Regions from separate parts of the Serratia sp. ID 25-353 genome, predicted to be linked through region 1. Evidence: predicted binding sites of a transcription regulator. Region 1 holds the regulator's gene; each other region holds the start of a gene.
The links. Region 1 encodes Fur, which represses iron uptake genes when iron is present. Its sites were predicted from a motif close to ATAATAATGAGAACNACTATCAA; they were not measured.
Positions count from the first base shown of each region.

Region 2: the regulator Fur is predicted to act here: its motif matches at 6,447-6,469, upstream of fes (enterochelin esterase).
Region 3: the regulator Fur is predicted to act here: its motif matches at 7,632-7,654, upstream of sodA (superoxide dismutase [Mn]).

Region 1 covers NZ_CM139236.1:3,011,369-3,021,677, forward strand. The annotation lists gene kdpD (two-component system sensor histidine kinase KdpD) at 1-455, shown strand, start outside; gene kdpE (two-component system response regulator KdpE) at 472-1,161, shown strand; gene ACYF6X_RS14570 (DUF3861 domain-containing protein) at 1,189-1,488, opposite strand; gene ACYF6X_RS14575 (PadR family transcriptional regulator) at 1,488-2,129, opposite strand; gene pgm (phosphoglucomutase (alpha-D-glucose-1,6-bisphosphate-dependent)) at 2,321-3,964, opposite strand; gene seqA (replication initiation negative regulator SeqA) at 4,042-4,584, opposite strand; gene ybfF (esterase) at 4,809-5,582, shown strand; gene ybfE (LexA regulated protein) at 5,839-6,126, shown strand; gene fldA (flavodoxin FldA) at 6,391-6,930, shown strand; gene fur (ferric iron uptake transcriptional regulator) at 7,260-7,706, shown strand; gene ACYF6X_RS14610 (beta-N-acetylhexosaminidase) at 7,952-10,309, opposite strand, start outside.
Region 2 covers NZ_CM139236.1:1,654,179-1,664,487, reverse strand. The annotation lists gene ACYF6X_RS07945 (non-ribosomal peptide synthetase) at 1-4,783, opposite strand, end outside; gene ACYF6X_RS07940 (MbtH family protein) at 4,835-5,059, opposite strand; gene fes (enterochelin esterase) at 5,090-6,397, opposite strand; gene ACYF6X_RS07930 (TonB-dependent siderophore receptor) at 6,598-8,787, shown strand; gene ACYF6X_RS07925 (helix-turn-helix transcriptional regulator) at 8,838-9,458, opposite strand; gene ACYF6X_RS07920 (amino acid permease) at 9,569-10,309, opposite strand, start outside.
Region 3 covers NZ_CM139236.1:38,609-48,917, forward strand. The annotation lists gene ACYF6X_RS00175 (MltR family transcriptional regulator) at 13-564, shown strand; gene ACYF6X_RS00180 (LysE family translocator) at 561-1,169, opposite strand; gene ACYF6X_RS00185 (aminotransferase-like domain-containing protein) at 1,312-2,778, shown strand; gene ACYF6X_RS00190 (YibL family ribosome-associated protein) at 2,852-3,214, shown strand; gene ACYF6X_RS00195 (class I SAM-dependent methyltransferase) at 3,226-4,005, opposite strand; gene yiiM (6-hydroxyaminopurine reductase) at 4,108-4,779, opposite strand; gene ACYF6X_RS00205 (methyl-accepting chemotaxis protein) at 4,879-6,807, opposite strand; gene sodA (superoxide dismutase [Mn]) at 6,933-7,553, opposite strand; gene fdnG (formate dehydrogenase-N subunit alpha) at 7,970-10,309, shown strand, end outside.

The sequences.
Region 1 (10,309 bases):
TCGGCGCCTCGCTGCACATGCTGGAGCCGCTGCTCAGCCAGCATCCGATCGTGGTCGAGCTGCCGCCGGAACAGATCCTGGTGAACTGCGACGGCAGCCTGCTGGAGCGGGTGTTCACCAACCTGTTGGAAAACGCCAATAAATACGCCGGCGCCGAGGCCACCATCGGCATTCGCGCCCGCACGCTGCCCGAATGGCTGGAAGTCGAGGTCTGGGATAACGGCCCCGGCATCCCCGCCGATCAGCTGCAGCTGATTTTCGACAAGTTTTCACGCGGCAATAAAGAGTCGGCAATCCCCGGTGTCGGCTTGGGGTTAGCGATTTGCCGTGCCATTATTGAAGTGCATGATGGCCGCATCTGGGCGGAAAACGGCGCCAACGGCGGCGCCAGCTTCCGCTTCGTGCTGCCGCTGGAAAAACCGCCCGAGATCGACGGCGACGCCTTCGATCTGTAATCAACGCAGGGGAAACGTGAGCATAACGCCAACCAACATTCTGATTGTTGAAGATGAAAAAGAGATCCGCCGCTTCGTGCGCACCGCGCTGGAGAGCGAAGGCCTGCGGGTGTTTGAAAGTGAAACGCTGCAGCGTGGGCTGATTGAAGCCGGCACGCGCAAACCGGATCTGATCATTCTTGATTTGGGCTTACCGGACGGCGACGGGCTGAGCTACATCCGCGATCTGCGGCAGTGGAGCGCCATTCCGGTGATCGTGCTGTCGGCGCGCAACGCCGAAGAGGACAAAATTGCCGCACTGGACGCCGGCGCTGACGACTACCTCAGCAAACCGTTCGGCATCGGTGAGCTGCTGGCGCGGGTGCGGGTCGCGCTGCGCCGCCACTCCGCCAGCCAACAGGAAAGCCCGCTGGTGAGTTTTTCGGCGATCACTGTCGATCTGGTGAATCGCCGGGTGCTGCGCAACGACGAAGATCTGCATCTGACGCCGATCGAGTTTCGCCTGTTGGCGGAGCTGCTGGCCAACGCCGGCAAAGTGATCACCCAACGCCAGCTGTTGAGTCACGTCTGGGGGCCGAACTACGTGGAGCACAGCCACTATCTGCGCATCTACATGGGCCACCTGCGGCAGAAGCTCGAAGCCGATCCGGCCCGGCCCAAACACCTGCTGACCGAAACCGGCGTCGGCTATCGCTTCATGCCTTAACCCCGGCGGGCGTGGTGTGTCGCGCCTTTACGCCGCCGGGCCCTTCTTCAATCCGACCATAAATTCCTTAAACGCATCGCGCAGCGGAGCGAACACCGGGTGTTTGCGGTTTTCGATCATCACTTCGGAAAACAGCTTCAATCCTACGGCGAAGGCCGCGCTCTGCTCGGGGCCGAAGTTCAGATCGTCACGCGCCCGGATGCGCTCGACGATGTCGAGAATATCGTCGTGGTTGGTCACTTCAAAACTCAGCGGCGCTTTCTCGACGGGATTGCCCTGGCGATCGCTCAGGGCTTCAACGGTAATAGTAAAACGGTGGCCGGGCATCAGTTCTTCTCCTGCTGCGTGGGTTGAATATGCATTTCGCTTTCGATCGCCGCCACGGCGGTCAGCAACGCGGCGTTGATGCGCTCCACCTGCTGCGACGTGAGATCGGCGCGCATCACGTTGCCGCGCAGCAGGCTGCGCAGGCGGTTCATGGCGTCATAAATGCCTTCCGCCAGATTGCCGTGCCGATGATGCTCGCGGCCGGCGCCCGCCAGGCGCGCCAGAATGACGTCAACCACCTGTTGATGCTTTTGCAGCTCGCCCTCGCCCGCGGCGGTGATGCGGTAGCTTTTGCGGCCGTTGCCGGTGGTGAGCGGCTCAAGGAAATCCTGCTCTTCCAGCAGCGTCAGCGTGGGGTAAATCACCCCCGGGCTCGGCACGTACAGGCCGGATGACGCTTCCTCAATCGCCTTGATCAGCTCATAGCCGTGGCTAGGCTTGCGCGCCACCAGCGCCAACAGCACCAGGCGCAGATCGCCGTGCTCGAACAGACGGTGACGCCCGCCCCGGCCGCCGCGCCCACCCCGACCGTGCTCTTCGCCTTCGCCGCCGAAGTGATGGCGCCCACCGCGATGACGGCGGCCCTCTTCGCATTCATGATGGTGGTGGTGATGCCGGTGTAAACCTAATCGATGAAACATAGGGTGATACCTCGCTTTAACAGTGAACATCAATACGAGGTTGTTTAGATATATCTAAACAGCGTCGATAACGCTAATCTAGATCGATATATCTAAATGCGCAAGCGTGCGCCGATAAAAAGATATATCTAAATTGCAGGCATAAAAAAAGCGCTGTAAAAACAGCGCTTTTTATCAATCAAGAAAAGCGATTACTTGGCGGAAGCCAGCACTTCGCTGACGATCTCGACCGCTTCGTGCTCAATCTTCTCGCGGTGTTCCGCTCCGAGGAAGCTCTCGCAGTAGATCTTGTAAGCCTCTTCGGTACCGGAAGGACGGGCCGCGAACCAGCCGTTGTCGGTCATGACTTTCAGGCCGCCGATCGACGCACCGTTGCCCGGTGCTGCAGTCAGACGTGCGGTGATCGGGTCCCCGCCCAGCGTACTGGCCTTGACCATCTCCGGCGACAGTTTGGACAGCGCCGCTTTCTGCGCATGGGTTGCCGGCGCCTGGATGCGGTTATAGCTTGGTGCACCGAAGCGCTTGGCCAGATCGTCATAGTGATGCTGCGGGTTCTCACCGGTTACCGCGGTGATTTCAGCCGCCAGCAGGCACATGATGATACCGTCTTTGTCGGTCGACCACGGCTGGCCGTTGAAGCGCAAGAACGAGGCCCCGGCGCTTTCTTCGCCGCCGAAGCCCAGGCTGCCGTCGAACAGGCCATCCACGAACCATTTGAAACCGACCGGCACTTCCACCAGCTTGCGGCCCAAATCGGCCACCACGCGGTCAATCATCGCGCTGGACACCAGCGTTTTACCTACCGCCACATCGGCGCCCCACTGTGGGCGATGCTGGAACAGGTAGTTGATGGCTACCGCCAGATAATGGTTCGGGTTCATCAAGCCCTTCGGGGTGACGATGCCATGACGGTCGTAATCCGGATCGTTGGCGAACGCCAGATCGAATTTGTCGCGCAGCGCCAGCAGGCCGGCCATCGCCGACTCGGACGAACAGTCCATGCGGATGATGCCGTCGTGGTCCAGGTGCATAAAGCGGAAGGTCTGATCGAGGGAATCGTTTACCAGCGTCAGATCCAGCTTGTAGTGCTCCGCCACGCGCTGCCAATAGGCGATGCCGGAACCGCCGAGCGGATCCACGCCCAGCTTCAGGCCGGCGCGTTGGATGGCCGGCATGTCGACCACCTCAACCAGACCTTCGACATAAGGCTGCACCAGATCTTTGGCATGCAGGTGGCCGCTGTTCCAGGCCTTGTCCAGAGACTGACGCTGAACGCCTTTCAGCTGCTGCGCCAGCAGTTCGTTGGCACGCTTTTCGATCACCGACGTCAGGTTGGTGTCGGCCGGGCCACCGTTCGGCGGGTTGTACTTGATGCCGCCGTCTTCCGGTGGGTTATGGGACGGCGTAATGACGATGCCATCGGCCTGCGCGCCGCCGCGGCGGTTGTGGCACAGAATGGCGTGCGATACCGCCGGCGTTGGCGTGAAGCCGTTGTTTTCCTGCACGATCACATCGACGCCGTTGGCGGTCAGCACTTCCAGCACGGAAATGAAGGCCGGCTCGGACAGCGCATGGGTATCTTTGCCCACGTAGCACGGGCCGGTGGTGCCCTGCTGATGACGAACTTCGGCAATCGCTTGAGCAATGGCGAGGATATGCGCTTCGTTGAAACTGTGGCGCTGCGCGCTGCCACGGTGGCCGGAGGTGCCAAACTTCACCGCGTGTGCGGCATTGCCGGCTTCCGGTTGCAGCACATAGTACTGCGACGTCAGCTGGGCTACGTTGATCAGATCGCTTTGGCGGGCGGGCTGCCCGGCACGTGGATTATTCGCCATCGACATATCTCCCTCATCCCTGTCGGTGACCGGGCAGATACGTCGCGCACGGCCAGCATGACGGGCTGTTCGCTAAATTAGACGGTACCGCAAACTTTCTCGATCAGTTCCGCCGGGAACTGCATCGCCTGCATGATGTGTTCGATCATGCTGCGTTTGCGGCCGGTATTGGTATTGGTGATCACCCAGTAAGGGGTGCCCGGTACATGCTTCGGCTTGGTGTGCGTGCCGTTGGCCAGCAGGGTCTGCTGATCGCCGGCGAAATAGGTGCGGGTACGGCCGGTCAACGCCTCGGTGGCGGCGGCGAAACCGGCGGCATCGAGGGTATACAGCGTGGACAGCACCAGCATGAAACGGTTGACCGCTTTGTTCTGCTCGGCATATTCATCCGACAGCAGCAGCTCACGTACGGCGCGTACGCGATCGCGTGGGCGCTGCGCCGGCGCCGCTTTTTCCAGCTCGACGGACTGCGGTGCACTGGCGGCAGGCAACGCGCGCACCGGCTGCCCGGCGGTGAATTTCAACATGCGGCGTAAAATATCGGACGCGCTTTCACCGATGTGTTGCGTGTGGCTGGCAATATAACGGTAAAGCTCTTCGTCGACTTCAATAGTTTTCATCTTTATCCAATACTGTTTTTTCTACTTAGAACCTGAAGCCAGATCCTGCATTCAAGCCATGGGATTATAAGGTTAAAAGCGCTGGGGCGAACACAACAATGTGCCTCTGGACGGCAAATGCAGACTAATACCTATAGCCGGCACTGCCAAGCCCGCGCCGCGAAAATTCCGCATGATTCATCGTGCGATTCAATCATGATACCCTAATCTGAATCTCTCTCAGTATGAACTTCGCCATGAAATTACATTATCAACTGCTGGCCGCCGAGTCAGACGCGCTGCCGGTGCTGCTGATCCACGGGCTGTTCGGCAATCTGGACAACCTGGGCGTGCTGGCGCGCGATCTGCATAAACAGCACACCGTGATCAAGGTCGATCTGCGCAACCACGGCCTCTCCCCGCGCGCCGACGACATGAACTACCCCGCCATGGCGCAGGATCTGCTGGCGTTGCTCGACGAACTGCAGCTGGAGAAAGCGATCGTCATCGGCCACTCGATGGGCGGCAAAGCGGCGATGGCGCTGACCGCTATCGCGCCCGAGCGCGTCGCCAGGCTGATCGTCATCGACGTCGCGCCGGTGGATTACCAGACCCGCCGCCACGACGAGATTTTCGCCGCGCTGAAGGCCGTCAGCGCCGCCGGCATCACCCAGCGCCAGGCGGCCGCCCAGTTGATGCGCGACTATCTGCAGGAAGAAGGCGTAATCCAGTTCCTGCTTAAGTCCTTCCACAACGGCGAATGGCGTTTCAACCTACCGGTGCTGATCGAACGTTACGAAGACATCACCGGCTGGCAGGATGTGCCGGCCTGGCCGCACCCAACCCTGTTCATTCGCGGCGGCCTGTCGCCGTACGTGCAGGACAGTTACCGTGCAGACATCGCGCGCCAGTTCCCGCAGGCCCGCGCGCACGTCGTCGCCGGCACCGGCCATTGGGTGCACGCCGAGAAGCCGGAGGCGGTGCTGCGCGCCATCCACCGTTTTCTCGACGAAGCCTGAAAAACCCGCTCATCTGGCGAAAAAACGCGCTAAAGATAACGGCTTAGCGCGTTTAGCCCGCAGTTAGGCATTGTCGCCGCTCCATCTGCTGGGGTAATATGGCGCGCTATAATTTTGCCGCCGCGCCAGCGCGTTCGCGAACGCCGGTTCGGGGGTGAATTTGGGTTAGGGTTTATTGGCCCGAAGTGTGTTAACCGATGCCTCCGGAAGCGTGCGAGCGCTTTTTGATGCAAACTCCCTTGCAGTACCGCTACCTATGGCAAAAGAACAAACGGATCGCACGACGCTGGATCTGTTCGCAGATGAACGCCGTCCGGGGCGCCCGAAAACCAACCCGCTTTCCCGCGATGAACAGCTTAGAATCAATAAGCGCAATCAGTTACGGCGCGATAAAGTGCGTGGATTGCGGCGCGTAGAGCTGAAAATCAACGCGGATGCGGTGGACGCCCTGAACAAACTGGCGGAACAGCGCAACATCAGCCGCAGCGAACTCATCGAGCAGATGCTGTTGGCACAACTGGCGGAAGAACAGCCGGAACATTGATCTCTTCGGCCGCACGCGCGGCGCGGCGTTAAGGACAACGCCGGATCGACCACGCTTTTCTTCATTCTCCGGCATCGCATAAATGCGATAAAACCCCGGCGCCACTTTCTGGCATGATACGCATTTACCGGTAAGAGACTGCGCCTGTCGGCGCCCGCCCCGGAGGCGAAAGGCTCTTGCCATGGCATCATTTTAATCGGCGTCAGCGGCGGCAGTGCCGGCGTCGAGTAATGCAATTACTTGAATTTAAAGGTTATACGCGATATGGCTACTGTAGGCATTTTCTTTGGCAGCGACACTGGCAATACCGAAAACATTGCCAAAATGATCCAGAAAATTCTCCAGAAACAGTTTGGCGACGACGTCTCTGAAGTGCATGACATCGCTAAAAGCAGCAAAGAAGACCTGGAAGGGTTCGATATCCTGCTGCTGGGTATCCCGACCTGGTACTACGGTGAAGCGCAGTGTGACTGGGATGATTTCTTCCCGACGCTGGAAGAAGTCGACTTCAACGGCAAACTGGTGGCGCTGTTCGGCTGCGGCGATCAGGAAGACTACGCGGAATACTTCTGTGACGCGATGGGCACCATCCGCGACATTATCGAACCGCGCGGCGCGGCCATCGTGGGCCACTGGCCGACCAAAGGCTATCACTTCGAGGCCTCCAAGGGCCTGGCGGACGACGACCACTTCATCGGTCTGGCGATCGACGAAGACCGTCAGCCGGAGCTGACCAACGAGCGCGTCGACGCCTGGGTCAAACAGATCGTCGAAGAGCTGAGCCTGGCCGATATCGTCGGCTAAGCCCCGGCACTGGCGAAAGGTTGAACAAAGGCCCTGTAAAGTGCATAGTGTGCCCACAGGGCCGTCATCGGCAACAGGGATTGCTGCGATAGAAGCTACAGATTTGTAACTTCCCACCCCGTCACGGTAGACTGAGATATCGGTTTATCCCATCCATCAAGGCGTTGCATGCAAAACATGCAATAGTGCAATTATATCTTTGTTAACAACCGGCGGTTTCCATTTAGTACAACCGGTTCTATAATGAGACGCATTAACTCTTTGTGCCGACCGATGCCACAGGCGAGTACGCCTCAACTTGATTAGCATAGTAACAGGACTGAATTCGCATGACCGACAACAACATCGCATTGAAGAAGGCCGGCTTAAAAGTCACGCTTCCGCGACTCAAAATCCTGGAAGTACTGCAAAATCCGGAATGCCATCACGTCAGTGCGGAAGATTTGTACAAAAAACTGATTGATATGGGCGAAGAGATCGGGCTGGCAACGGTTTATCGCGTACTGAACCAGTTTGACGATGCGGGCATTGTGACACGTCACAATTTCGAAGGCGGCAAGTCCGTGTTCGAGCTGACCCAACAGCATCACCACGATCACCTGATTTGCCTGGACTGCGGCAAAGTGATCGAATTCAGCGACGAATCCATCGAAGTGCGCCAGCGTGATATCGCCAAGCAGCACGGCATCAAGCTCACTAACCACAGCCTGTACCTGTACGGCCACTGTGAAACCGGTGACTGCCGCGAAGACGAAACGCTGCACGACAAGAAATAAGCCTGACCGGCTATGAAAAACCGCCTCACACCGAGGCGGTTTTTTTATGCCCTCCGTGCAACGGGCAAAAAAATCCCCGGACAAGCCGGGGGAAAATCATGTCATGAAATATCACAATTGCAGCGGCACAGCGACTCCACGTACTCCTCTCACTACAACGTCCGCCCTACGCCGACACGCGCGGGCGAACGCATTCCCCCTTCGTTATACGGCCGCCGCCAGGACAGCAGGCCGTTGCACCGGGCTTAGACCTTTTCGGCGCGGCTGTAGCGTTTGCCGTCCGGGCTGACCGACCGCACCTGAACGTCACCCGAGACCGCCGGCTTGGCCTTGGCGTCATAGCGCTGCCACTGCTTGCCACCGTCGGTGGAGTACTCGATGCCCAATCCCGGCAGCGCGATATTCGCCTCCAGCTTGCCGCCCGCTACGCGTGCGCCCGGCACCGGCAGACGGTAAGCGACGCCGCCCTTATCCAGCTTGGCCAGTTCACGCTGACCCAGGATATTGGCGAAGCGCAGCCAGTCTTTCTCCAGCATCTTGGTATCGACAAAGTGGGTTTCCCCGCCTTTGTATTCGCGGCCTGCGCGGTAGTCCTGTTCCCAACCGGCGCGGTGCCAGGCGCGTTCTGCCACCGACAGCGCGCGTGGGAAGATCATGTATTCCATCTGCGGATCGGTGCGCTGGGTTTCGCTCCACAGCTGAGCGGACAGCCCGTAGGCGCCCGGCCACGGCTTGTCGCTCTTGGCGCTGAAGTGGTTGCCGTCGCGGTCGACCGAAGTTTCCGCGTTCTGCGGCATGTTGTCCGGCGCGAAGCTGAACACCTTGCGCTCGTCGCTGAAGCGGGTGCCCCAGTAGTAACCGCGCTCGTCCGGGTTCACCTCGTAAGGGAAGTCCATATAGACGTAGTCCGGGTTGGAAACCACCACTTCATACCCTTTGTTGGCCCAGTCGTTGACGCTATCGAAACCGCCCCAGTACAGGGTATCCCAGAAGTTGACGCCCACGCGCGAGGTGGCGAACGCCTTCGCGTTCTCGGCGTCTTTCAGGCCATCCTGCCAGGCCTGCATTCTGTCGATGCCATGCGCCTTCACCAGCTTGCTGACCTCTTGGCCGAAGTAGCTCGGCAGATGCTCCATGTCGGCCACCTTGCCTTCTTTGATCATCGTCTGGCACACCTGCGACTTGGCCCACGGCTTGTCTTCGTTGCTCTGATCGATGATGCCTTTGCCCGGCTCCGGTTTCGCCTTGTCGGTGTAGCCGGCGCCCAGGCGAATGTTTTTCGCTTCGTCGCCGCCGAAGTGCCAGGTCTTGATCGGCTGGCCGGCCTCTTTATGCATCTGGGCGATCTCGCCGATCACCTTGTCGACAAAGCGCTGGGACGAGTCAAGGCACGGGTTCAGGTAGCTCTGGCGGTTAAAGAACTGCACGGAGGTGGTGTTGGAGGTATCGGTCGGATCCACCAGGCGGAATTCGTTGGCCTCCTGCTCTTTCCCGGCGGCATGCAGCTTTTTATAGCGCGCTTCCATCGAGACCACCGCGGCGCGGGCGTGTGCCGGCATGTCGATCTCCGGGATCACTTCAATCTGGCGCGCCTGGGCATATTTTATGATGTCGATATAGTCCTGACGGCTGAAGAAGCCGCCGTAGACGTCCGGCCCTTGGCCGTACTGCGGCAGCAGGCAGGTGGTTTCGCTCAGATCGTGGCAGCGCTGGCCACCGACTTCCGTCAGCTCAGGCAAACCGGGGATCTCGATGCGCCAGCCTTCGTCATCGCTCAGGTGGAAGTGGAATTTGTTGAGCTTGTAGGCCGCCATCTGATCCAGCAGGCGCAGCACCGCGTCCTTCTTATGGAAGTTGCGCGCCACGTCGAGGAAAATGCCGCGATACTGGAAGCGCGGCGCATCGCTGGCGTCCAGCGTGGCAATCTTGCCGCTGCCGTCGCTCGGCACTAACGACAGGATCGACTGCAGCCCGTAGAACACCCCGGCCTGATCGAAGCCGATCACCCGCGTCTCTTTCTTGCCGATTTTCAGCTCATAGGCGCCCGGCACCGCCATCGCGCCTTTAAACTTGCCCGGCTGGATGTCGGTCTTGATTGGATAGCCGTTGGCCTGAACCGGCACGCCCAGCAGCGCGAAGCGCTGGTTGACGACGTCCGCCGCCGGCTTGACCAACGTGCTCAGATCCGGCGATACCCCTTTGCGCAAATCGACATCCTGCGCGTGAACCTTCACCTGCATCGGCGTCGGCACGATCTGGCCGCGCAGCGCGCCGGCAGGCAGCGTCTGCAAGTCGGCATTGCTGACAAAGCGCGAAGCCGGCGTCATCAGAATGTTTTTGTCGTCCTTGGTGCGCTTCCACTGGTCGCCGGTGAACGGCGCCACAAACTGGTCCAGGTTTTCGGTGTCGGTATTCGCCAGCATTTTCGGCTTGGCGTCGCCGGACGTGGCATACCAGCGCGGCAGGAAGTCGTTTCTGAACAGCTGCCAATATTCGGCGACCACCGGGATTTCCACCGCCTTACCGGCCGGGAAGCCGCTGAATTTGGCGGTCGGCTCCAGCTTGTACAGATCGCCGGTGAGGTGAGCAATCTTGAACTGGTC
Region 2 (10,309 bases), 1.4 Mb from region 1:
CCTGCTGAAGTTGAAGCGCGTCCAGTTCGCCGCAGAGGCTCAGGCGCGTCAACGAGTTATAGCTGCCGCCCTGCTGCGCCGTCTGCGCATGGAACAGCAGGCCGTGTTGCAGCGGCAACAGCGGCAGCGCCGCGGCTAACGGCCCGCACTCCCGCTCCCAGGCGCGCACCGCCTCATCATCGACGCCCGGCTGGGCGATCTCGGCCGCCACCAACGTCGCCGCCGCGCGTTCGGGATGCCGTTCGGCAAATTCGCACAGTGAACGCACCGCTTGCTCAATGCCGCTGTGCAGCTGCGTTATGTCGCTCTCGCTGAAAATCGCCTCCAGCCAGCTCCAGTTAATCGCCAGGCAGGCGCCGTCGCGCCGTTCCTCGACAAAGATGTTCACTTCCAGCCCGTAAGACAGCGCCTGCTGCGCATCCTGCGCCACGGCGAAGGCGTCGCGGAAGCGGGTTTGGCTGCGCTGCGGCATCCAGTGCCCTTCATCCTGGCTGAAGCGCCCGAGGTAGTTGAATAAAATCTCCGGGGCGTTGCGCTGCGCCAGCGCCGCCAGGTCGTCGCGCTGTGGATGCAGATAACGCAGCTGGCCGTAGCCGATGCCGCGATCGGCCACCGCTCGCGTCGCCCGTTTCACCGCGCGCACGGCCTCATTGTGCTCGGCGTCATGCAGTTCGATGCGCAGCGGGTACTCCGCCGTCAGCCAGCCGACGGTGCGGGCCAGATCGAGGCCGTCGTCCAGTTCGGCGCGGCCGTGCGACTCCAGAGAGAAACGCAGCGAAGCGGTCTGAAAACGGCGGCGGCAGGCCTGAGCCAGCGCGCACAGCATGATCTCTTCAACCTGGGCGCGATAGCCCTGCGGCAATGTGCCGAGCAGCGCGGCGGTCAACCGGCTGTCGAGCAGCGTGCGCCGTTCGTTCACCGAGGCGATGCGATCGGTCTGCGGTTCCAGCGCGCGCCGGCCCAAACGCGGCACGCCGTCCGCCAGCATTTGCCGCCAGAACGGCAGCTCGGCTTCCCGGCGCTCCACGTCTGCGCGTAAACGCGCAGACCACTCATAGAGCGAGGTTTCTTCCGGCGGCAGCGTGATCGGCTGCCCCTGCATGGCGCTGTCGGCCACTTGCCGCAGCTCCTCGAGCAGGATGCGCCAGGAAACGCCGTCGACCACCAGGTGGTGGATCGCCAGCACCAGCCCCAGGCTCTGCCCGTCACGCTGCAACAAGATCGCCTGCATCATGGCGCCGGCCGCCGGATCGAGATGCTCGAGTGCGGCATCGAAAGCCTGTTCCGCCGCCGGCTCCAGTTCGCTGGATACGGTCTGAACCTGCATGAACTCAGCGCTAGCGGCTTCTTCAGCCACCAACTGGCCATCGCGGATCCGGGCGCCCAGCGCCGGGTGGGCCGTGCGCAGCTGTTCCAACGCATCACGCAGCTGTTCCGGTTGCAGCTCGGCAGGCACGCGCAGGAAAACGCCGTGCGCGAAGCGGCGATGCATATCGCCCGTCTCGGCAAACCAGTGCAGGATCGGCAGCCCGTCGATCGGGCCTTGCCGCACGCTGCGTGGGGTCTGAGAGTCTACGACCAGCGGCTGCATCGCCTGCGCCATGCGCGCGGGGGTGTGCAGCGCGAAGATCTCGCGCGGCCGCAACAGATAACCGTTGCGCCGCAGGGCGGTGCCCAGCCCCATCGCCGAGATGCTGTCGCCGCCGAGCGCGAAGAAATCGTCGTCGGCGCCAACGCGCTCCATCCCCAACAGGTGGGCCATCGCGCGGCAAATCAGCCTTTCCTGCTCGGTGGCCGGTTCGCGAATGCTTTGCGCCAGCGTCTCCTGCGGTTTGGGCAGCGCCTGGCGGTCAATCTTGCCGTTGACGTTGAGCGGCAGCTCCGGCATCACCACCAGGATCGCCGGTACCATATAATCCGGCAGACGCTGCGCCAGCTGCCCCAGCAGCTCGTTTTGCAGCGTCGGCGAGGCGCGGCGCGCGTCATCCTGCACCGAGCAGTAGCCGATCAGGCGATAGGTGGCGCCGATCGGCTCGGCGATCACCACCGCTCGCCCCACGTCCGGCAAGGCGGCCAAGGCGCTTTCCACCTCACCCAGCTCGACGCGGAAGCCGCGCACCTTAATTTGATGATCGGTTCGGCCAATGAACACCAGCTGGCCCTCCGCGCTCCAGCGCATCAGATCGCCGCTGCGGTACATCACCTCGCCTTCGGCGAACGGGTTGGCGACAAAGCGCGCCGCCGTCAGATCCGGGCGCCGCAGGTAACCGCGCGCGATGCCTTTGCCGGAAATGTACAGTTCGCCCGCCGCGCCGATCGGCACCGGCTGCAGGCGGCTGTCGAGCAGCCAAACTGAGGTATTGGCGAGGGGACGGCCGATCACCGGCTGGTCTGCGGCCGTCACCGGCGCGCCGAGGGTATCGACGGTGTATTCGGACGGGCCGTAATAGTTGTGGATCTCCACTTCCGGATGCTGCTGCATCAGGTTCCACAGCGTCGGCGTCGCCGCCTCGCCGCCGATCATCACGAACGACGGCAGCGGGAACTGCCCTTTCAGCAGGCCGCAGTCCACCAGTTGCGAGAAGAACGACGGCGTGATGTCCAGCAGATCGATCGGCGTCTGTTGGGTTTGTTCCAGCAGCGCCCAGGGGTCGCGGCGCAGCTCCTCATCGAAGATAACCAGTTCGCTGCCCATCATCATGCAGAACAGCGGTTCCCAAGAGGAGTCGAAAGAAAACGAGGCGGTATGGCCGGCGCGCAAGCGGCGCGCGTGGCGAGCCTGGAATTTTTCGATCGCCGGGCCAAACAGAGAAGCCTGGTGCGACAGGAACAGGTTCAGCAGCCCGCGGTGTGTGGACATGACCCCCTTGGGTTTGCCGGTCGAGCCGGAGGTGTAAATCATGTAGGCGAGATGCGCCTCGCTCAGCGGCACACGCCGTTCGGCATCCGTTATCGGCGTGGCCTCGGCGGCCGCGCAGCGCGCCAGGCACGGGGCGTCGTCCAGGCACAATATCTGCGGCAGATCCGGCATGTTGGCCCGCGTGGCGCGGTGGGTCAGCAACATTACCGGCCGCGCGTCGTCGCACATCAGCGCCAAACGTTCACGCGGATAGTCCAGATCGAGCGGCATATAGGCCGCGCCGCTGGCCAGCACGCCGAGCAGCGCGACCAGCGTGTCCACCGAGCGTGGAATGCCGATGGCGACAACGTCTTCGGCGCCGATGCCGTTTTCGATCAGCACTCGCCCCAGTTGCATCACCCGTTCGGAGAGCTGCCGGTAGCTGAGGCGCACGTCGCCGCAGGCCACCGCCAACGCCTCGGGCTGGCGCTCGACCTGGCACTGGAACGCATCCATAATCGAGACCATGCCCGCCGGCGGCGTCAGCTCGGCGCCGCGCCCCCAGGCCGCGAGTTGTCTGAGTTCCCCATCGCTGATTAGCGCCAGTTGGCCGTTCGGCTGGCGCGGCTGCCGCGCCAGCTGCTGCAGCCAATGGCCGATGCGCTCCGCGTGATGATGCAAGGTGCGCGGCGAGTATTTGGCCGGGTTGGCGACCAAAGACAGCGTCAGCACGCCGCTTCGAAAACCGATCTCAAACTCCAGATCGTCAACCGGCCCCATCGCCAGCGTATGGGTGGTGGCCGCCTGACCGTCGAACGACAAGGCGCTGTGGTAGACCTTGACGTTGACCACCGGGCCATACAGTTCCTGATGGCCGCCGACCAGGCCGAGATCGCGTTTGATCTGCTCCGCCTCATAGCGTTGATGGCGGCGCGCCTGCTTGATCTCCGCCACGGTGGCCTGGCAGACGTCCGCCAGCGACATCGCCGGCGTCACGTTCAGCAGCAGCGGCAGCACGTTGACCACCGGGCCGACCGCCGCCAGCGCCTGCGACCCCATCCGGCGCATGAAAGGAAAGCCGACTGAGAAGCGGGTTTCACCGCTCATGCGCGCCAGATACATCGCCAGCGCCGCCGTGACGATATCGGCCGGTTGCAGCGACTGCAGCGCATCATCGCGCAGCGCTTCGTCAAACAGCGATTCAGGCAGCACCAGCGCCTGTTTGAGCGGCCGGGCACCCGGTTCAACCTCCCGACTCTCCGTCGATAATGACAGCGGCGACGGCAAATCGCGCAGATGCTGGCGCCAGAATTCGGCTGCCCGCTCACGTGCGGTCGACGTTTGCCATTGCTGAAACTCCTCCACCACCTTGCCGAACGGGGTAAACGGCGAGGCCGCCGGCGACAGCCCGTGGCGCAGCGCGCGATAGATATCGGCGATCCGGCGGGTGATGGCTTCGAAACTGAAGCCGTCCAGGGTCAGATGATGAAAGCGCTGGTACCAGAACCAGCGCTCGGCGCTGACGCGGATCACTGCATGGCGATAAAGCGGCCGTTCGCCGTCCGCCGGCAGATCCTGCGCCAGATCGTCGTTCATCAGCGCCAGCGCCGCCTGTTCGGCGTCCGGCTGCGTGCTGAAATCGAACCACTCCGGCGCCTGCACGCGTGCAGGGTCGGCTATCAACGGTAAACGCTGCACCGGCTGGCCGTCCTGCGCCTCAAAGAACCGCGCCTGAACCGTATCCGCTTCGGCCAGCCCCTGACGGATGGCGCGCTCCAGCGCCGAGCGGTCGATAGCGCCGTGCAGTTCGGTGTAGTGCGCCACGGCGAAGCCGTTGCGGCGCAGCGCGATTTGGTCGGCGATCCAGATCCCCGGTTGTGCTGCAACCAGCGGATAATCCCGATACTCGACCTGAGTATCCGGCAAAGAAAGCGTTTCTGACATGGTGTCTGTCCTTTTCCTCAAACGGAATGTATCGATGTGGCTGCCTGGCGCTTAACGCGCCGCATCCGCCGCTTTCAGCGCCGCCGGCCGCATGTCCTGCCAGTGCGTTTCGATGTAGTCGATGCATTCGCCGCGCGACGCCGGCCCCATCAGCACGCGCCACCCCTGCGGCGTGTCGGCAAACTGCGGCCACAGCGAATACTGCTGCTGCGCGTTGACCAAAACGGTGAAACGGAGGCTTTCGTCATCGAACGGGTTTTGTTGTTCCTGAGTCATTTTCATTACCTGTCTGTCAAAATGTGTGGGTTATTTCATCGCGGAAAGCAGCTGGCGCACGCCGTCCACCAGGCCGCCGCGCCAGCAGAGCGCATCGTGCCCGCCGGAAAACACGCGGTATTCGGCGCGGTGCCCCGCCGCCGTCAGCGCCTGATGCATTTGGCGATTAACGAATTCGATGTCCGCCTCTCGATCGCCGGCTTGCTGAATCACGGTGAGCGTGGGCGACGCCGCGTTGCGTTGCCGAACCTGGCGTATCAGCCAGCCTTCCTCCAGCTCGTGGCGTTTTTCGAACTGGGTAACGAATTGCACCGTAGGCCACCAGAAGGAGCCGGACTGGCTCAACACGTGGCCAAAGCGTTCCGGCCAGTGCACACCGGCATATAACGCCGCCAGCCCGCCGTAGCTCTGGCCGGCGACAACGGTGCGCGTCCCTTCCTCGCTGAACGGTTCGCGCTTCTGCGCCTGCGGCAGCAACTCATCGATGATTGCTTGCCAGAAGGCGGCGTTGCAGGGCAGCTCGTTTTCCCGGTGTTCACCGTCGATCGCATCGATCAGCAGCCAGCACGCGGGCGGCAGGTGCCCTCTTGCCGTTTCGTGCTCGATCACCGGCAACAGCGCGTGCCTTTCGATCCAGTTTTGGCCGTCGAGCAATAACACCAACGGGCGATTCGCTTTCACCGCCGCGTCGCCGCTGGCATACAGCCAGACGCGCCGCTGGTTATCCAGATGTTCGCTGCGCCACTGAAAAAGCTGTAGCCGCGCCTCATCCCATGGCCGATCGGCGGCCTGCCAGGCGCTTTGATCGTCGGCATCCGGCCCTTGCGCCAGGGAAACCGGGCGCGGGCGATGAGACGGCCCCAGCGATACGCGATTCAGCGGATCGGCGATGGCCAATGGGAACAGCGATACCCACCAGGCGCGCTGCTGGCGGTCGCGCAACGTTTCGTCGTCGCTGAATACGGGGGGAAGATCCCGATCGGTAATAGGGATCAGGCTATAGCTGCCGCGCCAACGGCGATCGATAACGGCGGCGCCGTACCAAACGTCGGTGCCGGGGAGCCTGGTCAGGCTGCTGGGGGACGTGCTGTGGTGATCGGTAATGCCGTTGATATCGGCGTAAACGCGGCGTATTGGCGAGTGCCGTTCATCGCCGGCGGGATCGCGCCACAGCCAGGTCATTTTGACGTGGCGGTCATCGTGCGGCTCGACGATGGGCGTGCCGTGTGAGGCCACCTTCTGCCACCACGCAGGCTGTCCTGCCGCCTCTTCACGCAGCCATTGCGCCGCCAATCCCTCATGACCGCTTTCTGGCCTCTTTTCCGGCAAAAACTCCATAGCGCCCCTTACATAACACGAGTGATTTTTACAAAACCTGACAATCGTATTGATACTCATTATCATTTTCAATACTATTTGTCGGATTTTTACCGTCGTGCACACACGGCGTTTCCGCGTCGACGGGAGAAGACCGCTTGTCGGCATTTCGGGGTTTATCAGGGTGGCATGACACACAACGCAGGTATGCAGGAGAGATAATGAAGATTAAAAACAAAGGGATAGCAAACGGAAATGCGGAGGCGACGGCCGCCAAGCGTCTGTTGCTGGGATCGGCGCTGGCCTTACTGCCCTTGGCGCAACACGCGTCCGCCGCGGCGGACGAGACGATTTTGGTGACCGCCGACGCGCAAAACAGCGTGACCGCGCCGGTCAAAGGGATCGTCGCCAAAGAAAGCGCCGCCGGCACCAAGACCGCCGCCCCTCTGCGCAAAACGCCGCAGTCCATCTCGGTGGTCACGCGCGAGCAGATGAACGACCAGGAGCCGGCGTCGGTCGCCGACGCGCTGAACTACACCAGTGGGGTGATCACCACCTACCGTGGCAACTCCAACCGCAATGACGAAGTGATCAGCCGCGGCTTCCGCTATGCGCCCAAGCTGCTCGACGGCCTGCACTTTGGCCTCTCGAGCCAAAACGGCGGCGCCGGGCAGATCGATCCCTGGCTGCTGGAGCGCGTGGAGATGGTGCATGGCCCGGCCGGCGTGCTGTACGGCCAGGTCAGCCCCGGCGGCGTGGTGGTGATGACCAGTAAACGCCCTACCGCCCAGAGCATTCACGAAGTCAAATTCAGCACCGGCAACCGCCATCTGGCGGAAACGGCGTTCGATTTCGGCGGCAAGCTCAACGACGACAATACCCTGTTCTACCGCCTGAACGGCATCGCCAGAACCGAACATGAGTTTGTCAAAGACAGCAAGCAGCAACGGGTGGCCATCGCCCCGGCCTTCACCTGGCTGCCGAACGAAGACACCAGCTTTACGCTGCTGACCAGCTACCAGAACGATCCGAAAGCCGGATCGCGCAACTTCCTGCCGCGCGCCGGCACGCTGTTCCCGACCAGCGCGGGCTATGTGCCCTATGACTTCAACGTCAGCGAACCCAGCTTCAACAAGTCGCGGCGCGAGCAGGCGTCGATCGGCTACAGCCTCGAGCATAACTTCAGCGATGCGCTGTCGTTTACCCAGAACCTGCGCTTCACCCACCGTGATGAAGACTATAAATATCTGGTTTATAACGTAAACTCGAAGGTTAACGACCACACCGTCACCCGCATGGCGCAGCATGAAACGCAGATGACCAACGAGTTTGGCGTGGATAACCAGCTGAAGGGCCTGTTCGACACCGGCGAGGTGAAGCACACAGTGCTGGGCGGGCTGGATTACCGCTACAGCCATATCGATTCGAAGATGTATCGCGATCGCGGCAACGATTACCCGATCGACTGGGCCAACCCGGTTCGCCCCAGCATCGATGGCAGCACGCTGGCGCTGGCTTCCAGCGATTTGAAGACGCTGAATCAGGTCGGGGTGTATCTGCAGGACCAGTTGGAGTGGAATAACTGGAACCTGCTGCTGTCCGGCCGTCAGGACTGGTCGCAGGTCAACACCCGCGATCGCACCAGCGGCGGTAAAGAGCAGACCTACAACGATGCCCAGTTCACCGGCCGCGCGGGCCTGCTTTACGCCTTCGACAACGGCATTTCACCGTACGTCAGCTACTGCACCTCGTTCGATCCTAACCTGTACCCGAGCGCGCCGGGCGCCGATCCGCTCAAGCCGACCACCGGCAAACAAACCGAGGTGGGCGTGAAATACCAGATCCCGGGCGGCAACACCCTGCTGACCCTCTCCTGGTTCGACATTACCCAGCGCAATGTGGCGTCTTACAACCGTCTCACCTCCGCCTACGAGCAGATCGGTGAGGTGAAATCCAAAGGGATTGAGGCGGAAGTGCACGCCCAACCAACGCCGGAAATCAAGCTGACCGCCGCCTATACCTACACCGACGTAGTCACCAAAGACTCCAACTCGGCGGACGAAATTGGCCACAGCCCGGCGGGCATCCCGCGCCACGCGGCATCCGCCTGGGGCAGCTACAGCTTCCTGAGCGGCGGGCTGAACGGCCTGACCGTCGGCAGCGGCGTGCGTTACATCGGCGATGCGCCGGCCGACGCCACCGGCCAGTACGACGTGCCGCACTACACGCTGTACGACGCCATGGTGAAATATGACCTCGGCCAGGCCTCGTCAGCGCTGCGCGGTGCGGCGCTTCAGCTCAACGTGCAGAACCTGACGGACAAGAAATACGTTTCATCCTGCAGCGGCGAGTACGCCTGCTTCTACGGCAGCGGCCGCAGCATCATCGCTTCGGTCAACTACCGCTGGTAACAAAAATGGGCGGCCAGCGCCGCCCATTTCTTCCGCCTTTCCCGCCGCCTTTACTCCTGCTTCAATTCCCGCAAATGCTTGTACACCGTGGCGCGCCCCATCGACAGCACGTTGGCGATGTAATCCGCCGCGCTTTTGGCCTTGAACGCCCCCTGATGATAGAGATCGCTGACCAGCCGCCGTTTCTGTTCGCGGCTCAGCGCGCCGAGCGCGGCGTTTTCGCGCCGCAGCCAATCGTGCAGGAAGGTATTGATCTTCTCCTGCCAGTCATCTTTGAACAGCGCTTGCGGCTGTGGCTGCAGCCGCGTGACAGACAGGAACATGTCCAGCGCGTTGCGGGCGTCCTCGAACATCGCGGTGCTCAGGTTGATGCACAGCAGATAGCTGGGCTTGCCCTGCTCGTCGCGCGCGGCGATGCTCACCGAGCGCATCTTTTTGCCGTCCCAGTTCAGCTTCTCATAGGGGCCGGTCACGCCGGCGCCGCCGGCGAGCTCGACGTCTTCCAGCCCGGCGTCGTCACCCGGTTTGCGCTTCGACAGGTTGTTCGCCAGATAGGCAATCTTGTTGGTGGCCAGATCGTGGATCACCACTTCTGCATTCGGGAAAAACAGCGCGGCGATGCCGTCGGCGACCGATCGCAAAAGTTCGAGTTGAGAAGAAGAGTTCGGCACGCTGGGGTGTCTCCGTATGGCCCGGTTTGGTTTGCGGTTCAGCCGCTTAGCATACCGCAGTTGCCGCCGCTTGCCGAGTCGAGCGGCGGCAACTGCGCATCCTTCGCCGGTTATTCCGCCTCGGCGCCACGCCGATAAAACACGTAGCTCTCGCGCGCCACGCTGTCACGGACCCGATAGCGCCAGATCAGGCCGAGCGTGGTAAACCACAGCGGCATGCTGCATAGCGCGATCAGCGTATCGCGATCGAACACCATCAGCACTAGCGTAAAGGCGAAAAATGCCAGCGTCAGCCAGGCCATCGCGACCCCGCCCGGCATTTTGAAGTGGGAACCGGCGTGCAGATCCGGCCGTTTCTGGCGATATACCAGGTAGGCGACCAATATCATGCCCCAGCTGTAAACCACCAGGATCGCCGCCACGGTAGAGACGAGGGTGAACAGCGTCATGACGTTCGGCACCAGCACCAGCAGCAAGGTGCCGGACACCATGCAGAAGCAGGAAAACAGCAGGCTGCGGATCGGAATGGCCGTGGTGCGGGACAGAATGCGGAACTGGCCGTGGGCGTGCTTTTCCATCGACAGGCTGTACAGCATGCGGGTGCTGGAATACACCCCGCTGTTGGCCGAGGACATCGCCGAAGTCAGCACCACAAAGTTGATCACCGCCGCGGCGGCCGGCAGCCCCGCCCGATCGAACAGCATCACGAACGGACTGCTGTCCGGTGAAATGTGGCTCCACGAGGTGACGGCGATAATGGTCAGCATCGAGCACACGTAGAAGACGATGATGCGCGCCGGGATCGCGTTGATCGCCTTTGGCAGCACCTTCTCCGGGTTTTTGGTCTCCGC
Region 3 (10,309 bases), 2.1 Mb from region 1:
CGAAAAGCGACGATGGAAGAAGCACAGGCATTTGAAAACCAGGTTCTGGAAAAGCTGAACGCGGGCAAAACGGTGCGCAGCTTCCTGATTGCGGCGGTAGAGCTGCTGGCGGAAGCGCTCAACGTGCTGGTGGTGCAGGTATTCCGCAAGGACGACTATGCGGTGAAATATGCCGTCGAACCGCTATTGTCCGGCAGCGGCCCGCTCGGGGAGCTGTCGGTGCGCCTGAAGCTGATGTACGGGCTGGGGGTGATCTCCCGCCACGAATATGAAGATGCCGAGCTGCTGATGGCGATGCGCGAAGAGCTGAACCACGACGGCTCGGAATACCGCTTCGTCGACGACGAAATCCTCGGGCCGTTCGGCGAGCTGCATTGCGTGGCCGCGCTGCCGCCGGTGCCGACCTTCCTGCAGCCGGGCGAAGCGGATGAAGCGCTGATCGCCATGCAGCGCCAGCGCTATCAGCAGATGGTGCGCTCCACCATGGTGCTGTCCATTACCGATCTGATCGCCGGTATCGGCGCCAAACAACCTTCCCGACTCTCTCCTCTCGGTCGCGGCTAAGCAAAGGCCGCGCGCCACTCGTCGAACAACAACCACAGCGCGGTGGCGGCCATCAGGCCGGACATCACGCCGTTGAAGGCGCGCAGCTTCCAGGTGACCCGCAGCGCGTTGCGCAACCGGTCGCCCAGCACCGCCCACAGCAGCACGCACGGCAGGTTCAGCAGCGCGAAGCCGGCGATGACCGACAGCGTATGGACAAAGGTGGCGCCTTCGCGCGGGGTGAACAGGATCGCCACGTTGATCACCATCAGCCAGGCCTTGGGGTTGACCGCCTGAAACAGCGCACCATTGAGCAGGCTCATCGGCTGCGCCTGCTCTTTGGCGTCCGGCGAGGCCGCCTGGAACAGTTTCCATGACAGCCACAGCAGGTAGGCGCAGCCGATCACCGCCAGCGGGAGGCGGATGACGCCGGCCCAGCTCAGCGCCAGCGCCAGCAGCGGGATAATGATCGCCAGCTGCACCGCACAGCCGACGCAGATGCCGAACAGCATCGGCAGGGTGCGGCGCAGGCCGAAGTTGACGCCCGACGAGGCCAGCAGCAGGTTGTTGGGGCCGGGGGTAATCGACATGACGGTGACGTAGCTGACAAAGGCGGAGTCCAGCATGACAGGTTCCTTGAAAATGGCGGTAATCACGAGAGGATCAGCATAATCGCTGCGATGGGATGGTGACAGAACCACAAATCGGATATTGTCATGGTTACAGTTGTGCAAAATGTAAACTGTACCCATTGCCTGGAGAGAAACTGTGACCCTGCTCGATGAAACCCCGGATACCCGTTACCTGCAGCTGGCGGATACGCTGGCCGAGGCCATTCGCCGCGGCACGCTACGGCCCGGCGACCGCCTGCCGTCGGTACGGCGCTGTGCGCAAACCCATCGCGTCAGCATCAATACGGTAGTGTCGGCTTACCGCACGCTGGAGGATCGCGGGCTGATCGAAGCGCGGCCGCAGTCGGGGTTTTACGTTCGCAGCACGCTGCCGGCGCTGAAGATGGCCTCGGCGCCCAGCGGGCGCATCGAACCGCCGGCGGACGATGTGCTGGCGCTGATCGACACCGTGTTTGCCGCCCAGCAAAACCCGGCTTTCACCAACATTGCGCTGGCCTGCCCGCAGACCAGCGATTTTTATCCCGGCGGCAAGCTGGGGCGCATGCTGTCCTCTCAGCTGCGCCGTCAGCCGGATCTGATCGGGCAGTATCCGTTGCCGCCCGGCAGCCTTCGGCTGCGTCAGCAGATCGCCCGCCGCTCGATGACGCTGGGCATGCTGCTGGAGCCGGGCGACGTGGTGTTGACCCACGGCTGCATGGAAGCGCTGCAGCTGGCGCTGCGCGTCACCACCAAACCGGGCGACTGCGTCGGGCTGGAGTCACCGACCTACTTCTACCTGCTGCCGCTGCTGGCCAGCCTGGGGCTGAAAGCGCTGGAAATCCCCACCGATCCGCAGCTGGGGCTGTCGCTGGACGCGCTGGAACTGCTATTGAACGAGAAGCGGCTGAACGCGGTGATCGCCATGCCGACGGTGCAAAACCCGCTGGGCTGCACTATGCCGCTGGCGGCGAAAAAGCGGCTGGCGCGGCTGATGAACGATCATCAGGTGCCGTTGATTGAAGACGGGCTGTATGCCGAGATCCAGTTCGGCGGCGCGCTGTCGCCGGCGGTGAAGGCGTTCGATCGCGACGGCTGGGTGCTGTTTTGCTCCAGCTTTACCAAAACGCTGGCGCCGGACTTTCGCGTCGGCTGGATCTGCGGCGGCCGTTTCCACGAGGCGTTGCGCAAGCTGAAAGCGGTGTCATCGATGTCCGAGTCGCAGCTGCTGTCGGAAACGCTGGCGACCTTCCTGGAGAGCGGCGGCTACGATCATCATTTGCGCAACCTGCGCAAGCGTTATGCGGCGCAGGTGGACGAGGCGCGGGCGCTGATCGCCCGGCATTTCCCGCGTGGCACGCTGGCCACGCAGCCGGCGGGCGGATTCGTGTTTTGGGTCGAATTTCCCCCCGGCGTGGACAGCGTGGCACTGTTCCATCAGCTGTTGGAGGAGCAGATTTGTTTGACGCCGGGCACCCTGTATTCCCCGAGCGGGCGCTACCGCAACGCGCTGCGGCTCTCCTGCTGCTACCCGTTCAACGCGCGCTACACCCAGGCGTTGGCCCGGCTCGGCGCCAGGGCCTGCGAGATGAGCGGCCTGCCGCCCGGCATTGCGCAGGACGGGTAACGGCGCGCGCCTTTTGCTACAATGCCGGTATCATTGATTAGCGTGCCATTTTGGGCACAACGGGCCAGAGACCATGAAAGAGAAAGAAAAGGCAGAGATCAAGCGCCTGAGCGACCTGCTGGACGCCTTGAACCACAAAGACGCCACCGTGATCCAACAGGGCAACCCTGAGTTGATCGCGCAGCACACCAAAGAGAAAGAGAAACTGGCGACGGAGATCGAACGCCTGAAAAACGTGCGTGGCGAGAAGCTGAGCGCCGAAGCGCAGAAGCTGAGCAAGCTGCCGTTCAGCCGCGAGATCACCAAGAAAGAGCAGGCCGATATGGGTGCGCTGAAGAAGAGCGCGCGCGGGCTGATCGTGGTGCACCCGATGACCGCGCTGGGCCGCGAGATGGGCCTGAAAGCGGTCACCGGTTACGCCAAGAAAGCGTTCTGAACCCCCGGGCATCAGACCTTGGTGGTGAAATACGCCTTGGTCTGATAGGGCACGGTGACCGTGTCCTGGCCCCGCAGTTCCTCTTCTTCCGCCACCAGCTGGCGCAACTGCTCGATAACCTGCTCCTGTTGCGGCTGCGGCAGCGCGGCGATAAAGCTGGTTGAACGCACCCGGTTGTAGATCACGTCCTCCACCGCGCCGCGGTGACCCAGCATAAACACCTGCTCCTGCAGCGGTTCAAAGCCTTTGAACGGGAAGAATTTGCGCCATTCGCCGGTATAGAAACGCGGCGCATCGCCTTCGTGGCTATCGACGATCTGATTCAATTTACGCACCCAACCGACGCGCGCATCGCGCATGTTCCACACCAGACCGAGTTTGCCGCCGGGCTTGAGGATGCGCTGGATTTCCGCCAGCGCCTGCGGCGTGGCGAACCAGTGGAAGGATTGGGCGCAGACCACCGCATCGACGGACTCGTCCGGCAACGGGATCGCCTCGGCGGTGCCCGCCAGCGTTTTCACCTGCGGCAGCGCCGCCGACAGTTTTTCCAGCATTTGCGGCACCGGTTCGACGGCGATCACCTGCGCGCCGGTTTCCAGCAGGCGCGGGGTAAACTTGCCGGTACCGGCGCCGAGATCGATGACCGTCATGCCGGCGTGCAGGCCGATAGTTTCACGCAGCCAGACGGCGATTTCCGGCGGGTAATCCGGCCGGCCTTTCACATAGCGATCGGCGTTGGCCTGATAGCCTTCGGCGGCGGCGTGATGAATCGAATGGATCGGGGTGGTCATTACCTGGCTCCTGGCTGAAAAAACGTGCGGCTACAGTATAGGCGGAAGAATAGGGTTAACGCGGCATTCGACGCACGTTTTTCATCTTTTCCGCCCGCGATTTCAACGGCCGAGCAGGCGGCGGTTGAAGTCTTCGAGGCGCCCTTCGGCAAGCCGCGTGAGCATGGTCTTGCTCCAACTGGCGGAGAGGCCGGCCACCGCCAACAGGCGGCGATACTGTTCCGCGTCGAACGGCATATGCCAGGCGATGGCGATGGCTTCGGCGACCGACACGTCGCTGTTGCGCGCCGCCAGCTCCAGCGGACGATCGCCGCTGACCGCGCCCGGCGACACCACCCAATACAGCCAGCCGCAGCGGCCGCTTTGCTGCATCAGCACCGAAATATCCTCGATGGCGAAGTGATAATTGAGCTTGAAGCACGGTGAGCGCGGCTGGGTGACCTGGATCAGCGCTTCGCCCCAGCGGAAGATGTCGCCCATAAACACATTGTGTTCGGTCAGCCCTTCGGTGGAGATGTTCTCGCCGAAGGCCGGGGCGCAAAACTGCTCTGCCTGTGCCGGAAACTGCTCGCGCCAGTGGGCGTAATGCTCGCGCGGGTAGTGGCACAGCGCGCGGTCCGGCCCGCCGTGGTAGCTTTTCTCGGCCTGTTCGTCGCCCTCCAGGCCGAGCGGCGTGAGCCGGATGGCGCCATCCACCTGGCGTTTGGCGATGGCGCTGGGGCGCCCGCCCTCATAGGGTTGAATATTACCGATGTAAACGTCTGGGTGATGCATGTGCGCCTCCGTGTCTCGCGTCGAGGGCTCAGCATAGCCTGAGTTGTGCCGGGGGGACATAACAACCCGCCCGAAAATCCTCGGGCGGGCGGCGGGGCGTCAGAAGGTGGTCCAGTTCTCTTCCGCTGCGGCGTTGGCGGCCGCGGGTTTTACCGCCGGCGCTTTCGGCGCGGCGGCTTTCACGGCGGCGGGTTCGGTCTGCTCCGCCAAACGGAACACCGAGACGCTCTGCAGCAGCATGTCGGCCTGTTCTTCCAGTGAGTCGGCGGCGGCGGCGGACTCTTCCACCAGCGCGGCGTTCTGCTGGGTGGTGTGGTCCATCTCGACGATCGCCTGGCCAATCTGGGCGATGCCGCGCGTCTGCTCATCGGAAGCGGCGGCGATCTCGGCCATGATGTCGCGCACGTGGGTGACCGAGCGGACGATCTGTTCCATGGTGTTGCCGGTGCTTTCCACCAGTTCGGTGCCGGTTTTCACCCGGCTGACCGATTCGGCGATCAGCCCTTCGATCTCCTTGGCCGCCTGGGCGCTGCGGCTCGCCAGGCTGCGCACTTCGCTGGCAACCACCGAGAAGCCCCGGCCCTGTTCGCCGGCGCGCGCCGCTTCGACCGCGGCGTTGAGCGCCAGGATGTTGGTCTGGAAGGCAATACCGTTGATCAGGGTGGTAATTTCGGCGATACGCTGCGAACTGCTGGAGATATCGCGCATGGTACTGACCACGTTTTCCACCAGCTTGCCGCCCTGCTGCGCCGTCTGCGAAGCGTCGGTGGCCAGCTGATTGGCGTGGTGGGCGTTGTCGGCGTTCTGTTTCACCGTGGCGGTCAGCTGTTCCATGCTGGCGGCGGTTTCCTCGACCGCCGCCGCCTGCTGCTCGGTGCGGGAAGAGAGATCGGTGTTGCCGGCGGCGATTTCCGCAGAGGCGGTGGAGACCTGGCTGACCCCCATCTGGATCTTCTCAATCATGGTGCGCAGGTTTTGGCTCATGGCCGCCACCGCGTTCAGCAACTGCCCCAGCTCGTCGCGGCGGGTGCTGGTCTGCGCCTGGCGCAGGTCACCGCCGGCGATGCGCTCCGCCATCGCCAGGGTGCTGTGCAGCGGACGGGTGATCTGCAGCGTGATGCGCCAGGCGATAAGCACCCCGGCGATGATGGCGATCAGGGTGGTGATGCCCATTTGCAGCTGCGCCAGATTGATGTTGTTGCGCGTCTGCACCAGCTCGTCCTGCATAAAGGCGTTGACCAGCATGCCGATCGCTTGCGCGCGTTCGCCGAGCTGCCGGCTGATCTGCTGCTCGTGCTCATAGGCCGGCAGGTAAGCCGCGATGCGGTTTTTGTAATCGTCCAGGGCGGCCAGCAGCGGCTGCAGCTGCGGGCGCTGCGCGTCGCTGACCCGGCGGCTCAGCGCGTTGGCCGCGTCGCGGGCGTCGTCGATGGCCGCCATCAGCGGGGCTTCGGTTTCCTTGTTCAGGCTCAGCAGCAGGCCGCGCGCGCCGTAGCGCACCTGGGTCAGCTTCTGGTTCAGTTGGATAAAGGCCAGCTGCAGATCGCCGTTGGTCAGTTGGCGTTCCACCTGGCTCAGGCTGGCCTGCACTTCCGACATGTTCCAGCTCTGGCGCACCGCGTCTTTCGCCGTGACCGCCTGCTCAAAGACTTTTTGCTGCTGTTGATATTCCCCGATCAGCGTCACCAGACGCTGCAGATCCTTGCGGCTTTGGGCGTCCCAGTCAAGCGCCTGCCCCTGGTCTATCAGTTTGACGGCGTTCTCAATATTGGCGCGGTTGTTCTGAATGTACTCCGGCCGGTAGGTCTGGCCGTACATGGCGCGGTTGTATTTGGCCTGGTTGATCTCCTCGTTCAGCCGGTTGCTGAAGTCGATGCGATCGGCGCGGGATTCGATGATGTGCAGATATTGCGCCCCGGTGCCGGCGATGACCACCGCCAACAGCAGCAACAACGCGAAGCCGAGACCGAGCTTTTTACCTACGGTGAGATGAGTGAACTTTCCTGCCAATGCTTGCAATGCCGCCATAGCGTTTTTCCTTCTCCGGGCGAACGTCAATTGAACAAACCATCGGCAAGAAGTGGTCAAACTTTAGCGGATTTCAGGCAAAAAAATACCCGCCGGTGGCGGGCATCTTCATCAACGGGGGCGAATTACTTCTTCGCGGCGAAGCGTGCGGCGGCTTCGTCCCAGTTGACCACGTTCCAGAACGCCTTGATGTAATCAGGACGTTTGTTCTGATATTTCAGGTAGTAAGCGTGTTCCCACACGTCCAGGCCGATGATTGGGAAACCGGAAGCACCGGCAACGGCTTCGCCCATCAGCGGGCTGTCCTGGTTAGCGGTAGACACCACGGCCAGTTTGCCGTCTTTCAGCACCAGCCAGGCCCAACCGGAACCGAAGCGGGTGGCTGCGGCTTTCTCGAACTCTTCCTGGAATTTCTCAACGCTGCCGAAATCGCGCTCGATGGCCGCTTTCAGATCGCCGCCCAGCGTGGTGCCGGTTTTCAGGTTTTTCCAGAAGAAGCTGTGGTTGGCGTGGCCGCCGGCGTTGTTGCGCATGAAGGTGCGTTTGTCGGCAGGCACTTTATCCAGATCCTGGATCAGCTCTTCAACGCTGTATTTGGCCAGCTCAGGGTAGGCTTCCAGCACGGTGTTGGCGTTGTTGACGTAGGTCTGGTGGTGTTTGGTGTGATGGATTTCCATCGTCTGCTTGTCGAAATGCGGTTCCAGTGCGTCGTAAGCGTACGGCAGGGATGGCAGTGAATAACTCATAATCATCATCTCCAGTGGTGTATGGGCGGCGCAAAGGGCGAGCACCGCGTAAGCAGTCGGATCATTATAGTTAATTAAATGATATTGAAAATGATTATCAATGCCCTGTGAACTGTGTGGTTAATGAGCGGGTCGCTGCGCTAACATACTGATAGAATAGGGCGGCGGGGGGCCGTGTCAAGCCGTCGATCCGGCGCGTGGGTTACTCTCTATACTGTAGGGAGCGCCAACGCCGAAATGTATCGAAATGTGCCAATGCGTTCACTGAATGAGCACGAGTGTGTAACAACCACAAGCACGCTGTGGTAATATGGCCGGCGTTCGTAGCAAGCATAACAACAGTGACATTCGCGTTTGCCGCGCTAGCGGGCAGGCGCATTTGAACAATGTGACAATCGAGAGTAAAGGAGACCCCCATGCAGGTCAGCAGAAGGCAGTTCTTTAAGATCTGCGCTGGCGGTATGGCAGGAACGACGGTGGCCGCGCTGGGCTTTGCCCCCGACGTGGCGTTGGCGGAAACCCGGCAGTACAAACTGCTGCGCGCCCGCGAGACCCGTAATACCTGTACGTATTGTTCCGTCGGCTGTGGGCTGTTGATGTACAGCCTTGGTGATGGCGCCAAGAACGCCAAAGAAAGCATTTTCCATATCGAAGGGGACCCGGATCATCCGGTAAACCGCGGCGCGCTTTGCCCGAAAGGCGCCGGTCTGGTTGACTTCATCCACAGCGAAAGCCGCCTCAAGTACCCGGAATACCGGGCGCCAGGGTCGGACAAATGGCAACGCATCAGCTGGGACGACGCCTTCACCCGCATCGCCAAGCTGGTGAAAGAAGACCGCGACGCCAACTTCATCAAAACCAACGATCAGGGCGTTACCGTCAACCGTTGGCTGACCACCGGCATGCTGTGCGCCTCGGCCGCCAGCAACGAAACAGGTTTTCTGTCGCAAAAATTTAGTCGCGCTCTCGGCATGCTTGCCGTAGACAACCAGGCGCGTGTCTGACACGGACCAACGGTAGCAAGTCTTGCTCCAACATTTGGTCGCGGTGCGATGACCAACCACTGGGTTGATATCAAGAACGCGAATTTGATTATCGTCATGGGCGGTAATGCGGCGGAAGCGCATCCGGTGGGGTTCCGCTGGGCGATGGAAGCCAAAATACACAACAATGCCAAGCTGATCGTGATCGATCCGCGCTTTACCCGAACCGCATCGGTGGCGGACTTCTACACGCCGATCCGCTCCGGGACCGACATCGCTTTCCTGTCGGGCGTGTTGCTGTATCTGATGACCAACAACAAGTTCAACCGCGAATACGTCGAGGCCTACACCAACGCCAGCCTGCTGGTGCGGGAAGACTTTGCCTTCGAAGACGGCTTGTTCAGCGGCTACGACGCGGAAAACCGCAAGTACGACAAAACCACCTGGAATTACCAGTTCGACGAGAACGGCTTCGCCAAGCGCGACGTCACGCTGCAGGATCCGCGCTGCGTGTGGAACATGCTGAAGCAGCACGTGAGCCGCTACACGCCTGACGTGGTGACCAACATCTGCGGCACGCCGAAGGACGATTTCCTCAAGGTGTGCGAATACATCGCCGAAACCTGCGTCGCGGATAAAACCGCTTCGTTCCTGTACGCCCTGGGCTGGACTCAGCACTCGGTCGGCGCGCAGAACATCCGCACCATGGCGATGATCCAGCTGCTGCTCGGCAACATGGGCATGGCGGGCGGCGGCGTCAACGCGCTGCGCGGCCACTCCAACATCCAGGGGCTGACCGATCTCGGCCTGCTGTCGCAGAGCCTGCCGGGCTACATGACGCTGCCGTCGGAGAAACAGACCGATCTCGAGACCTACCTGAAGGCCAACACGCCGAAGGCGCTGCTGCCGGGCCAGGTGAACTACTGGGGCAACTACCCGAAATTCTTCGTCAGCATGATGAAGACCTTCTACGGCGACAAGGCACAGAAGGACAACAGCTGGGGCTTTGACTGGTTGCCGAAGTGGGACAAAGGCTACGACGTGCTGCAGTACTTCGAGATGATGGCGCAGGGCAAGGTCAACGGCTACTTCTGCCAGGGCTTTAACCCGGTGGCGTCGTTCCCGAACAAAAACAAGGTAGTGGCTTCGCTGTCCAAGCTGAAGTTCCTGGTGACCATCGATCCGTTGAACACCGAGACCTCCAACTTCTGGCAGAACCACGGCGAGTTTAACGAGGTGGACCCTTCGCAGATCCAGACCGAAGTGTTCCGCCTGCCGTCTACCTGCTTCGCCGAAGAAAACGGCTCGATCGTCAACTCCGGCCGCTGGCTGCAGTGGCACTGGAAAGGCGCGGACGCCCCGGGCGAAGCGCTGAACGACGGCGAGATCCTGGCGGGCATCTTCAGCCGCCTGCGCGAGATGTATGCGCGCGACGGCGGTGCGGTGCCAGAACAGGTGCTGAACATGACCTGGGACTACCTGACGCCGGACAACCCGGCGCCGGAAGAGGTGGCGCAGGAAAACAACGGCAAGGCGCTGGCGGATCTACTGGATGCCGACGGCAAAGTGCTGGTGAAAAAAGGCGAGCTGCTCAGCTCGTTCGCGCAGCTGCGTGACGACGGCACCACCGCCAGCGGCTGCTGGATCTTCGCCGGCAGCTGGACGCCGGCCGGCAACCAGATGGCGCGGCGTGACAACGCCGATCCGTCCGGCCTCGGCAATACGCTGGGCTGGGCCTGGGCATGGCCGCTCAACCGCCGCATCCTGTACAAC